Regions from separate parts of the Priestia sp. RMT2NF4 genome, predicted to be linked through region 1. Evidence: riboswitches for the same ligand, from Rfam matches in the RefSeq annotation. Region 1 holds a riboswitch; each other region holds the start of a gene.

The links. A riboswitch is a leader RNA that binds a small molecule or an ion and turns the genes downstream of it on or off. The one in region 1 is predicted to bind S-adenosylmethionine.
Region 2: linked by a shared signal. The riboswitch ahead of ACMX9J_RS01995 (Na+/H+ antiporter NhaC family protein) and the one ahead of ACMX9J_RS10775 (hypothetical protein) in region 1 are both predicted to bind S-adenosylmethionine.
Region 3: linked by a shared signal. The riboswitch ahead of mtnK (S-methyl-5-thioribose kinase) and the one ahead of ACMX9J_RS10775 (hypothetical protein) in region 1 are both predicted to bind S-adenosylmethionine.

What each region holds. Positions count from the first base shown of each region.
Region 1 is NZ_JBLQZO010000002.1:307,464-312,038, forward strand. It holds gene alaP (alanine permease AlaP) at 1-1,191, opposite strand, end outside; gene ACMX9J_RS10770 (DUF1540 domain-containing protein) at 1,508-1,666, opposite strand; gene ACMX9J_RS10775 (hypothetical protein) at 1,767-2,105, opposite strand; SAM riboswitch class I at 2,175-2,276, opposite strand; gene ACMX9J_RS10780 (hypothetical protein) at 2,398-2,694, shown strand; gene ACMX9J_RS10785 (GNAT family N-acetyltransferase) at 2,707-3,153, opposite strand; gene ACMX9J_RS10790 (hypothetical protein) at 3,235-3,675, opposite strand; gene ACMX9J_RS10795 (glycosyltransferase family 2 protein) at 3,783-4,575, opposite strand, start outside.
Region 2 is NZ_JBLQZO010000001.1:396,275-400,849, reverse strand. It holds gene ACMX9J_RS02005 (LacI family DNA-binding transcriptional regulator) at 1-435, opposite strand, end outside; gene ACMX9J_RS02000 (hypothetical protein) at 560-688, shown strand; gene ACMX9J_RS01995 (Na+/H+ antiporter NhaC family protein) at 728-2,038, opposite strand; SAM riboswitch class I at 2,124-2,230, opposite strand; gene ACMX9J_RS01990 (ABC transporter permease) at 2,332-3,099, opposite strand; gene ACMX9J_RS01985 (ABC transporter ATP-binding protein) at 3,092-4,003, opposite strand; partial or broken gene ACMX9J_RS01980 (YtoQ family protein) at 4,174-4,575, shown strand, end outside.
Region 3 is NZ_JBLQZO010000003.1:650,840-655,414, reverse strand. It holds gene ACMX9J_RS16755 (pyridoxal phosphate-dependent aminotransferase) at 1-840, opposite strand, end outside; gene ACMX9J_RS16750 (carbon-nitrogen family hydrolase) at 953-1,735, shown strand; SAM riboswitch class I at 1,827-1,978, shown strand; gene mtnK (S-methyl-5-thioribose kinase) at 2,114-3,286, shown strand; gene mtnA (S-methyl-5-thioribose-1-phosphate isomerase) at 3,322-4,380, shown strand; gene ACMX9J_RS16735 (hypothetical protein) at 4,509-4,575, shown strand, end outside.

The sequences.
Region 1 (4,575 bases):
TAACTTTGCCTCTTCACCTTTTTTTAGCGTTTTGCGATACTTAATTTGAGAAAGCAAAATAATTCCCCATGTCCAAATCGCACCGAATGTTGCAATGCTTGTTACCCACGTAAATACTTTGGCAGGCACAATGTAGTTTAACGCTACTCCGACTAATAACGCACCCGCTGATGCTAAAACAGCTTTTCCAGGTACGCCGCCTTTTGTCAGCTGACCGTATCCTTTTGGAGCTTCTCCGTGCTCTGCTAAGTTAAACAGCATACGGCCTGTACTAAAAATACCGCTGTTACAAGAAGAAAGAGCTGCTGTTAGCACCACAAAGTTAATAATGCCTGCCGCTGCTGGAATCCCGATTTTTTCAAATGTTAATACAAACGGGCTTCCCTGTGAACCAATTTCTTGCCAAGGATAAATCGACATAATGACAAATAATGCACCAACGTAGAAAATAAGAATACGCCAAAAGACCGAATCAATCGCTCTTGCTAGAGATTTTTCTGGATTTTTCACTTCTCCCGCGGTAACGCCGATCATTTCAATTCCTAAATATGCAAACATAACCATTTGCAGCGACAGTAAAATACCTTTGAATCCATTCGGGAACAGCCCGCCGTTGTCCCATAAGTTTTTAATACCCGTCGCAACGCCGCCGTTCCCGATTCCAAACACAATCATTAATAATCCAACGGCAATCATTAACACAATCGCTAAAATTTTAATAAGTGCAAACCAAAATTCCAGTTCACCATATGCCTTAACAGCTAAGAAGTTAACTGTTGTCATGATGACAAGCGCCGATAACGCCCAAATCCAGTTTGGTACATCCGGATACCAATATCCCATATAAATACCAACGGCTGTAATTTCAGCCATACATGTTACAACCCATAAAAACCAGTAGTTCCAACCTGTTAGATAACCAGCAAGGGGCCCTAAATAGTCGCGCGCGTACTTGCTGAATGAACCTGCAACAGGTTTTTGAATCGCCATTTCTCCAAGTGCTCTCATAATAAAAAACATAATCATTCCGCTAAATCCGTACGCCAATAATATTCCCGGCCCTGCTAATTTAATAGCAGATGCAGATCCAAGAAACAGCCCTACCCCTATGGCTGCTCCTAAGGACATCAGCGTCACATGTCTTTCTTCTAACCCGCGTTTCAATTCTTTCCCCTGAGTTTTCCCCTGCATAAACGTCTCCCCTTTTTCCAATCTGTCAAAACGAGATGAATACAGCTTTTTTGTTAGCGCTTTCATATAAATTTATGCTAAAAGTCAGCTAGGCTGTATATTTGTATTCTATCACCTTTCTCTCGCTTTTCTTTTGTCGAAAAACAAAAAAATTATCGTATCATTTTGTTTAAACGCACAATTAGACGTAGACACTGCTTTTTTACTATGTATTTATTATCGCACCTAAGTAATAGTATTTTTTAAAAAATAGAAAAACGCCGACTCAACTCCGTCAGCGCATCGTTCATTTTATGCTTTTTTATAAAACTAGCATTTATCTCGCGGGTTCAAAAGTTTTACAGCCAGGTTCTTCCGTTTCAGAAACATGGTGACTACTTTCAGGACTCACAACGTAAATGGACTCTGCACTGCATTTATTTCCCGATTTCCAATACATGCACTCATTCACTTCACATAATACACCTTGGGCCACTGTTATCCCTCCTTTTTTTGTCTTATCTATTTACTACCCGAAATAGAACGCTTCTAACATTTACATGCAAAAAAACCGCTTGTTTATCAAGCGGATCCTTTTACTGCGTGTGTTCAACATACTGTTTTTTAGCTAAATATAATTCACGACTCAGCGTGATCCGCCGTTCTCTCAAGTTCCTTAATTTAACTTGAAACTGTTCATTAGTTGGCTCTTCTTGAATTAAGCGATACGTAAAAGAAATATCTTCATTTAACTGTTTAAAATCTTCCCATATTTCTTGAACGAGTGCGGATTGTTTGTCTTCAAATGAACGATTTTGCTTCGTTTTTAGCGCGGCTAAAATTTCCTGCTGCCACGTTTCGTCTTTTAGTTCTTTTGCTAACAAGTATAGATCTAAATAATCATCAACGCTTAGCGCCTGTTGTGTATTTTTCAATGTCATCACCTTTTCTATACGAAATGTTTCTTCCTAAGAAGAGGATTTCATCATAGAAAAAGATTCCTCTTCTTATCTGTCAGAGCTAGGCTATGCTGGAATTAGCACCATTCAATAATTGTGGTTGCTGAGGCTTCAAAGGGCCAGTCCCTCCACCTCTCTAGATAAGAATATTTCGTTTTTAAATTATTTCTGACTATTCTAATATGTTTTATATGTTATGTCAATAGCTTTTCAATAAAAAGAAAAAAGAAGTAAAATATGGTATGCTTTCATAAAGGATGGTGAGCACATGAAACGATATATGTTATCTGCTTTTTTGGGAAGCTTGCTGCTGCTTCTCAGCATTGCTTTTTCATCTACTTTCCATATTGCAATTGTCAAAACAACCGGAAGCATTGGAGGGATTATTTTAGCAGCGGCGGCTCTGATTATGAACGCACTTGAAGATCCCCCCGCCTCAGATCATACAGGTAGAGGAGCTGTTGAAGTACTAGATAAAGGCGCCGTTTGGGCTACTTATTTACTTTTACTTTCATTACCGAACCTCATCGCATGTATAACAACTTATGTTTTATGGACTCGCTGACATTCACCAACATTACGGACGTTTTGCCACCTGCAGGCTCATTAATATTTGTTTATCTACAAATCCAAGTTCACAGTACACATGCTGTGCAAAATTCCCAGCATGAACGCTGAGTCTGATTTCAGGGTATCCTTTGATAGACAATTCATCAATTGCTTTTTGCATTAACGGCTTGGCTAGACCTTGCCCGCGGTATTCTGGTAAAACATATAACTCGTAGATAAAGCCAATTTCTGCTTTTGAAAAGAAGTCGGCAGATGGACCGACAAAAACCCAGCCTGCAAGTTTATTTTCTTGTCTAGATACTAAATAATAACACCCTTTTTCAAGGGCATTATCAATTAGTTCATTTACGCGTTCAGTTGACGGTTGAAACTGATGCGTTGTTCCTTCAAACAGCGCATCAGCAGATTTCGTCCGAATTTCCTGTATTTCTTCTTCAGTAGCTTTTGCAATCATCACAATCTCTCCTTTCGTGTTCGTTTTCCACATACAGAGATAAATTCCTGCAAAAAAAAGTCTTCGCCTAAGCGAAGACTTTTATTTAAATTCAAAATGTTCTTGATGGTTGCCTTGTTCATCCGTCCAGTTAATCATGATGTCTAAGCCTGCCGCTTTTCCAGGAACAGCAAAATTGGCATAGCGAAAACGCTGACCGCTTTTGCTTAAGTTAGACCTTTCAATAGGAGAAAACAAGCTGTATTTCGCCTTATTTTTTCCTTCGTGCCGAAAAGCTTGGACCTGCACACGCTCTACGTCTTTTCCAATGTTTTCAACGGTTAATCCATATGTATGATAGACGTTATTTTTCCACTTTAGCTGATTATCTCCCGTCATGCTCGCTTTTGTCAGTTCGACCGACCATTGTTCAGATGATTTCTTCATTGGAAGTTTCTCAATCGAAAGAGCGCTGACATGAATGGTTGCAAAAGCAAGCCAAACAAAACAAAAAGTGCTGACTGTATAAAGTAGTCTTTTCATAGATTTTGATCTCCTTAGAAATTTTAGTAGTAGCATCTCCTATTACCTTAAAAATTATGATAAACACTTTAACAAAAAAGCCTCTCCATTCAGGAGAAGCTTCTTAATTAATGCATCAGCAAATCTTTTTGTTTGTCTAACGAGTGTTTTGTATATAAATCTCTTTCAATCGCATATTTAGGACGCTGTTTCACTTCGTTGAAAATCTTGCCAATGTATTCTCCGACAAGACCTATTCCTATTAGCTGCAGGCCGCCTACAAGCCAAATTGATAAAATAAGAGACGTCCAGCCAATTTGCGTATGATCTAAATATTTTTGAATCAGCGCATAAATGCCAAACAAAATACTAAAGAGAAACGAAGCTCCTCCAAGCAGCGTCAGCAAGCGTATAGGTGCTACGCTAAAAGACGTAATCCCGTCAAATGCAAAAGCGAGCATTTTCTTTAGCGGATATTTTGACTCACCCGCCGTCCGTTCTTTGCGGTCATATGTGACTTCCGTGGAGCGAAATCCTACTAATGGTACAAGGCCCCGCAAAAAGACGTTTCCTTCTTTATATTTCATGAGTTCACCAAGAGCACGTTTGCTCATAAGGCGAAAATCAGCGTGATTTTGAATGAGCTGAATTCCTAGCTTGTTCATAAAACGATAAAACCCTACTGCCGTGGTTCGTTTGAAAAATGTATCGGTTTCTCTGCTGTCTCGAACGCCATATACAACTTCATACCCGAGCCAATATTTCTCTACAAAAGTACGAATGACGCTGATATCATCTTGCAAATCCGCGTCAATGGAAATGACGCAGTCAGATTGCTTATGAGCTACTTCTAATCCTGCAAGCAAAGCATTTTGATGTCCTACATTTCGCGCTAACTTTAACCCTTTTACAAACAAATTG
Region 2 (4,575 bases), on a different contig from region 1:
GTTTTCGCACACGGCTATCGGCCCGTACTGCTGATAATATTCAATCGTGCTCCAGCTGCCTGCTCTAGAACAAATAATCACTCCATCAACCTGCTTTGTTTTTAGCATATGAAGCGCTTCTTCTTCTTTTTTTACATCATAGTTCGTCTGACAAATAACAAGCTGATACTGCTTTTCTAACGCTTGAGAGGCCACTCCTTCTAAAAGCAGACTGAAATAAGGATGATTAATAAAAGGCAAGACGACGGCAATCATATTTGTTTTCCCTTTTGATAAGTGAACGGCATTAATGTTTTGTTCGTAATTAAGTTCTTGAATTACTTCTTCTACCAGACGGCGCTTTTCTTCTTTTACATACGGATGATGATTTAAAACCCGTGACACGGTCGAAACAGATACACCAGCTTTTTTTGCGATATCTCGGATATTTGTCATGTTTTCACCTTTTTCTCTTGCGCTGAAACGCGTTTCATACTTTATTCTCATTATAAAGTGAAACAGCAATAAGCTAAACCCGTTACAATCATGTTTTTATTCACTTATACAAGGAGGTCATATCATGGGTATTTTATTATTCATTTTATTATGCGGAATTGAAATCGGAGGAGCGGCTTATGCACTTAAACAAAATGAGACACTTTGGAAGGAGCTAGATGAAAAAAAGCCGACTGATTTTTTCAAACAGTAAAAAACCCTTAAAAAGAATGTTCTTTTTAAGGGTTTGATATTACGCAGCTTCTTTAGATGATTTTGATTTTTTATTTAAACGAGGAAAGCCAATTACAATCGCAATGATACCGCAAACCGCTGTTAACATTGGATAGAATGTAAATGGAATAATCTCAACCGGTGAAACTTTAGCAAATCCTGCTGCGAGAAGCATTTGTGCACCGTAAGGGATAAGCCCTTGAACGCTGCATGAAAACAAGTCGAGCAGACTGGCTGATTTACGATTATCAATTGAATACTTATCAGAGATTTCTTTCGCTAACGGACCTGCTGTAATAATTGAAATCGTGTTATTAGCCGTGGCTAAATTGGTTAAACTTACTAATCCAGCGATACTGAATTCTCCGCCTTTTTTTGTTTGAATGCGTCGTGTTAATAGGTTCAATAAGAACTGAATACCGCCGTTATAGCGAATGAGTTCAACCATTCCGCCAATTAAAAGAGATAAAATAATTAATTCCGACATTCCGCCAATACCTTCTGTCACAGTTTTAGCAAGAGAAGAAAGCGTGTAGCTTCCGTCAGCTAATCCAATCACGCCGGCTAATACAATTCCTCCGGTTAAAATGCTTAATACGTTTGCACCAAATATGGCAGCAACGAGTACGCCGACATAAGGCAAGATTTTAAACCAGCTAAAATCTTTAATTTCTACTGATGACGTATTGCCTAGCGTCATTACAAGTAATAAAATCACTGTAACAATCGCTGCAGGAAGGACAATAAAAAAGTTTACTTTTAATTTATCTGACATATTTGTTTTTTGCGTACGAACTGCCGCAATGGTCGTATCAGAGATTACGGATAAATTATCTCCAAACATTGCACCACCAACAACAGCAGCAATTGCCAATGTAATGGATACATGCGCCTGCTCACTGATTCCTACAGCGATAGGCCCTAACGCAGCGATCGTTCCCATTGACGTTCCCATCGAAATTGAAATGAATGCGCCAATAACAAAGATTCCGACTACCACTAAGCTTTGCGGAAGTACAGAAAGCGCTAAGTTTACCGTTGAATCAACAGCTCCCATGCCTTTAGCAACTTGAGAAAAAGCACCTGCCAAAATAAAAATAAGTACCATAATAATGATATCAGGATGCCCTGCTCCTTTAGCAAAGCGTTCCACTTTTACATTAAGTGAATCTTTGCGGTTCATAGCCAGCGCCACAATGGCTGCAATGATAATGGCTACTAATACAGGCAGCTTATAAAAATCTCCCGTTATAATTCCTGATCCGACAAACAGGACTAAAAAGACGCCCAGCGGTAACAGCGCCCAGCCGTTTCCTTTTTGTTGTTCCATTCTTAACACCTCTTGTTTACGTAATAAAAAAAGACCTCTTCTTATTGATAAGAAGAGGTCTCTTATTTGTATCATAAGATTACCCTTCTCATCTTCCAAACGAAACATCGTCTGCTGGATTTGGCACCGCACTGCGTACAGCCAGTTGCCGAGACATCGTAGGGCCAGTCCCTCCGTCTCTCTTGATAAGAAGTTTATAGTTGTTTTAAAAATAGTCTTTCACTACTGTAATCTCTTTTTATTTAATTGTCAAATGCTATTTTAGAAAAATATATAGTGTGAAAATTCTCACATCAGTTAGCTACGTCACGTTTTAAAAACGCCACCCATGCTACGCCCATAAAGAAGACAAAGTGTGCAACTAAGATGAAGATTGAAAATGGAAGTGTCATTCCGTCAAACATCGTCTTCATTCCGTCCATATACTGAAGAAAGTCCGTGTTGGCAAATAATAGAAATTTACCCCACCATAAACCTAGCTCTGATACTAGTGCAGTTACCGCTTTAGCCCCGATACTTACGACAATAGCTAGACTTGAAGCAAGCGCGCTGTTTCTAAATAAAGACGACAGCATGAATGCGAACGTCATCATCATAAACGTTTCCATATACGCGCTGTCATACGTAAGCGTAATGTTTTTAAGCAGCTGCGCATCTCCTTCTAGACTGGCAAATCCAAAGAACAATGCTCCCCATACAAACGAAAAAAGCAAATAACTCAGCAAGTAATACAAGCTAATTAAAACGAGCGTTATGTACTTGGACGTTAAAATCGTTGAACGTCTAGCAGGGCGAATTAAAAGAAGCTTAATGGTACCCGCTTCAAACTCTTTTGCAACCATTGATCCTCCAACAGCAAGCGCGAAAAATTGAACGAGGATCAGCATGCCTGCACTAAATGACAGGAAATTCAATATGTTGTCTTCCGTTCCTGCGCTGTTTGCTACTTTCTTCATTAAAAGAGCCATACAAAGAGTTAAGATGCCGATTGTAATAAACGTGACTTTTGTACTTCTTTTGTAAAACCATTTCATATGTTCATTTTGAATTAACTTAAGCATGGTGCTCTCCCTCCGTAACGGACATAAACGAATCTTCAAGCGTCTCATAAACAGGAGTGATTCGGTAGACTAAAATATCGCTGTCCACTAATTTTCTATTCACAGCTGGAATTTGTTCTTTCATAATCACTACATCAATACTATCGGATTTTATTGTTACTTGGAATTCTTGAGATAAAAGATCCGCTGCTTGTTGCACGTCAGATACTTCAAATTCTACATACATCCCTTGATCTCGACGATTTGGAGATAGATCTTGAACAGCTTTTAACTCGCCGTTTTGAATAATACCAACGCGGTCACATAATGCTTCCACTTCTTTTAATAAGTGGCTCGCGATTAAAATTGAAATACCTTCTTGCCTGCAGAGGGTTTGTAAATATGTACGAAATTCTCTCATTCCCGCTGGGTCTAGACCATTTGTTGGTTCGTCTAGTAAAAGCAATGCAGGCTTATGTAAAATAGCTTGAGCTACTCCTAAACGCTGTCTCATCCCAAGGGAATACGTCTTCACTTTTGCATGAATGCTGTTTTCAAGCTTTACTAGCGCAATCACTTCATCCAAGCGTTCTACTGTGATCCCTTCATGCATATTCGCAAAGTGTTTTAAATTTTGATAGCCCGTCAGATAATCATAAAACTCAGGATTTTCAATAATCGCTCCAATTGATTTCATAGCTGATGTAAACTGTTCTTTTAAAGGAAAACCATTGACGGTAATTGTTCCCTTTGTTTCTTTAATGAGTCCTACGACGGTACGAATGAGCGTTGTTTTTCCAGATCCGTTCGGACCAAGCAATCCGAAAATCTCACCGCGCTCAACCGATAAGGATACATCATGCAAAATGGTTTTCTTCCCAATTACTTTACTGACATAATCTACTTGTAGCACTGTTTCTGTCATCATGTACATCCTTTCTTTAATTAGCAATACGCCTTCTATTGTTTCTCTTTTTTAACTATTTGTCTACTATAACCTTATTTTTGGAAAAGTAGCCCATTCAAATCATTCGTATTATCCGCTTACATTTGATAAAATAAAACAAATCTTAGTTAGAGGAGGACTTCTACATAATGAACTTAACCGTATACCTTGCCGGGCAAATTCACAATAACTGGCGAGACGAAATTAAAAACCAAGCAGAACAATTAAACCTTCCCCTTACCTTTGTCGGTCCCATGACAGACCATGACCGCTCCGACAACATTGGAGAAGAAATTTTAGGAAAACAGCCTAATGCTGTCTTAAAAGATGAAGCTGCTTCTCAAATTAATAATTTACGCACGCAGGTGCTCCTTAAAAAATCTGATGTGGTCATTGCTTTATTTGGTGAATAATACAAACAGTGGAACAGCGCAATGGATGCGGCGACAGCCATCGCATTAGATAAACCGCTAATTTTGGTTCGCCCTGAAAAACTGCACCACCCGCTTAAAGAACTGTCAAACAAAGCCCAAGTTGTAGTCGAAACGCCA
Region 3 (4,575 bases), on a different contig from region 1:
CTCTTGAACCGCCCCAAAGAGGCTGACATACATATGATCTTGAAGAAGATTAATAGCTTCTACTACACTTTCATTTCCTACAGCAAATCCAACTCGCCATCCCGCCATGTTATACGTTTTAGAAAGAGTATAAATTTCAATTCCCGTCTCTTTTGCACCAGGAGTCTGTAAAAAGCTGATTGGCTTTTTACCATCAAATCCAATGGCTCCGTAGGCAAAGTCGTGTACCACACAAATATCGTGCTTGGCAGCAAACGCCACGGTGTCTTCAAAAAATTCTGCCGTTGCCACTGCACCGGTAGGATTATTCGGATAGTTTAAAAACATGAGCTTTGCCTGTTCTTTAGCACGTTCACCTATCTCTTCGTATACGGGCAGAAAATGATTTTCAGCCGTGAGCGGCATCACTTCCATCTTTGCTTTTGCAAGCTCTACTCCAGACCAGTAATCAGGATATCCAGGATCCGGAACCAGCACCGTATCTCCAGGGTTTAATAAGCACTGCGGGATTTCAACAAGTCCACCCTTCCCGCCAAACAAAATAGCTACTTCTTTTTCAGGATCCACATCAACGCCATATTCTCGTTTATAAAAAGTCGCAACGGCCTCTTTCAAAAACTGGTGCCCCCGAAATGGAGAATATTTATGATGCATAGGATTAGCACTTGCTTTTTGGAGTGTTTCTACAATATGTGAAGGAGTAGGCTGATCAGGATTTCCCTGCCCTAAGTTAATAACGTCGTGCCCTTGGGCCATTACTTTTCCTACCTTGCCTACAAGTGATGCAAAAAATTGTTTTGGTAAACTTTTTAATAGTTCCGATTGCTCAAATTGTTTCATCATCGCACACCTTCTCAAAAAATTCTTGAAATTCTAGTCACAAATAATATATTGTAATACTCAACTTGTAAAGTCATTTTTTTCAACTACTAAAAAAAGGACGGATGATAAAGTGAGTGTAAAAATCACGTGTTTGCAGCTTGATATTGCGTTTGGAAACCCAACTAAAAACCGAAAATATATTCAACAAAAAATGACGGAAGCTCTAAAAGAAAACCCTGACATCCTTGTGCTTCCTGAGCTATGGGATACAGCTTATGATTTGACGCGGCTAGACGAAATTGCCGATGATGAAGGACAGCAGGCCAAGCAATTAATCTCTCAATTTGCTAAAACGAACGAAGTAAATATTGTGGCAGGTTCGATCGCGAAAAAAACAGAGCAAGGCGTCACAAATACGATGTATATTTTCGACCGAAAAGGTCGTGAAGTGTCACAATACAGTAAGCTGCACTTATTTAAATTAATGGATGAGCACCTCTATCTAGAAGCAGGAACAGCAAAAAATCTTTTTACACTTGAACAGTCTTTATGCGCAGGAGTTATTTGTTACGATATTCGTTTTCCAGAATGGATTCGCGTGCATACTAGCAGCGGAGCAGAAGTCTTATTTGTTGTTGCTCAGTGGCCGGCTCCAAGACTTGCCCATTGGAAAGCACTGCTCATTAGCCGCGCAATCGAAAATCAATGCTATGTAATCGCGTGTAATCGTGTAGGCCAAGATCCTAATAACATATTTGCCGGACATTCCTTAGTCATCGATCCGTGGGGAGAAATAATCGCTGAAGCTGGCGATAGCGAAGAACTTTTAAGTGCCGACGTTAACCTGGAACTTGTAAAAGAAATTCGTAAACAAATTCCTGTCTTTACAGATCGCCGCACAGAATTTTATTAATTATGTATTGACAGCCGTTTTTTTGCATGATACGATTTTCACCAGATAACATAAAATTTTCAAACAAATCAAAATTGAATAAGTAATCGTACTCTTATCAAGAGTTGGCTGAGGGATTTGGCCCTGTGAAGCCCAGCAACCGACCGTCATTCCATCCTAAGATGGATCACACCCGTAAAACATGTTTTTACAAAGGCACGGTGCTAATTCCAACAGAAAGTAATTCTTTCTGGCAGATAAGAGGTTTGAACACTACAATCAAGCCTCTTTCCAACGAAAGAGGCTTTTATATTTTCTAAAATTATAAAAGCCTCCATACATTCTTAAACCTATTAACTTAGTAAACAAATCAGTTTAATAAACTATGGAGGGATTCTAATGTCAACAACAAAAACAGAGAAGTATCAGCCTTTAACAGAAATTTCAGCAATCAAACTTGTGAAAAAGCTAGGTCTCTTTGATGCCACAGAAGCACTGACTGCCCGTGAAATCGGTGATGGCAACTTAAATCTCGTCTTTCACATCATAAATGATCAAACGAATAAATCCATTATCGTCAAACAAGCACTTCCTTATGCAAAAGTTGTAGGCGAGAGCTGGCCTCTATCCTTGAACCGTGCCACGATTGAAAGCAATGCGCTCAAGCAATTCGGTGCATTTACCCCTGAACTCGTACCAGCTGTGTATTACCACGATGAAACGCTTGCTGTTACGGTCATGGAAGATCTGTCTCATTTAACGATTTCCCGCGCCGGACTTATTCAAGGAGAAAGTTATCCCCTGCTTTCACAGCATATCGGTTCTTTTCTAGGACATATTGCGTTCAAAACGTCGGATTTTGCCTTAAAGCCTCAGGATAAAAAAGAAGAAGTCGTCAAGTACAGCAATCCGGACTTATGCAATATTACGGAAGATTTAGTTTTTACAGATCCTTTTTTTGATATCGATACAAATGAATTTGAAGAAGCGCTGCGTCCTGATGTAGAAGAATTGTGGAACGATGGAGATGTAAAGCTACAAGCAGCAAAATTAAAATATAAATTTTTAACAAATGCCCAAACGCTAATTCACGGTGATTTACATACAGGAAGCATATTTGCTAGCAGTCAAGAAACGAAAGTGATTGATCCAGAGTTTGCTTTTTACGGTCCGTTTGGATTCGATTTAGGCCAATTTGTTGCGAATTTATTTTTAAATGCTCTTTCTCGAAAAACAGATCGCGAACCGTTATTTGCACACATTACGAACACATGGAACGTATTTAAAGATACCTTTACTGCGCTTTGGCATTCTGAAAACACTGAACCTTTCGCTAAAGATGAGCGCTTGTTACATGAAATTTTAACGCAAACGTGGCAAGATGCTGTTGGATATGCAGGGTGTGAAATCATTCGACGTACGATTGGCTTAGCTCACGTGGCGGACTTAGACGAAATTTCTTCAGAGGAAAGAAAAATTAACGCTAAACGTACTGCGTTAAAAATTGGACGCTATTTACTTCTGCACCAACAAGACGTTTCACCAAATGAATTTGAACATTTACTTCGATAACGAATAATGTACACAATGAAAGGATCGGTATCAGCATGACAAATACACTATCACTTCCGCGCTCAGTGGAATGGAATGAATCATATATTACTTTATTAGATCAGCAGCAGCTTCCTGGCAAAGTTGAATATATTAAGCTGCAAACCATTAAAGACGTATGGGATGCTATCACTACCTTGAAAGTACGCGGAGCCCCTGCAATTGGCATTACGGCGGCTTTTGGTCTTGCTCTTTCTGCGCTTAGCTATGACACGGATTCAGTCAAGGAATTCAACAAAAAGCTAGCTCTAGATCAACAGTATTTAGCTAGTTCACGCCCGACTGCCGTCAATTTATTTTGGGCATTGGACCGCGTAGCGAAAAGCGCTGAATCCGCTTCGTCCGTTAATGAAGCTAAAACAAAAGTTGTTCATGAAGCGATTCAAATTCAAGTAGAAGATGAAGAAACGTGCTACCGAATTGGAGATCATGCCCTTTCTTTATTTAAAAAGAAAGATAAAATCATGACAATATGTAATGCTGGTTCAATTGCTACAGCTTATTATGGAACAGCATTAGCACCTTTTCACTTGTCTAAGCAGCGCGATATTCCGCTTGAAGTATTTGCTTGTGAAACAAGACCCGTTCTTCAAGGTTCTCGCTTAACAGCATGGGAACTTCAGCAGTCGGGAGTAGACGTTACGCTGATTACGGATAATATGGCTGCTCATACCATTAAAACAAAAGGAATTAATGGGATCATTGTAGGTGCTGACCGCATTGCAGCAAATGGCGATACGGCTAACAAAATTGGAACGTATGGACTTGCTCTTTTAGCGAAAGCATTCGGTATTCCATTTTACGTAGCAGCGCCGCAGTCCACATTTGATTTATCTATTCAAGACGGAAGCAGCATCCCTATTGAAGAACGTTCACCTAAAGAAGTAACGCACATTGGAGATACGCAAATTGCTCCAGACGGAATCTCTGTGTACAATCCAGCTTTTGATGTGACGCCAAGCGAACTGATTACGGCTATTATTACAGAGCATGGAGTTATCCATTCCCCGTCTTTTGAATCCATTCAAAAAGTTTTGCTGCAATCTGCTCAATAACAAGAGGCTGGGACAAAAGTATTTTAGCCCCACTGCAAAACGAACCACTAATCAACATGTTGATTAGTGGTTCGTTTTTTTGTGATGGTAAATATCGTTTTATCTGTTTCGTTCCCTCTAGCAGTTGATTGGGGGGGCAAGGTGAAGACTCCTGCGGGAAAAACGGAAGGGGTGAGACCCCGCAGGAGCGCAAGC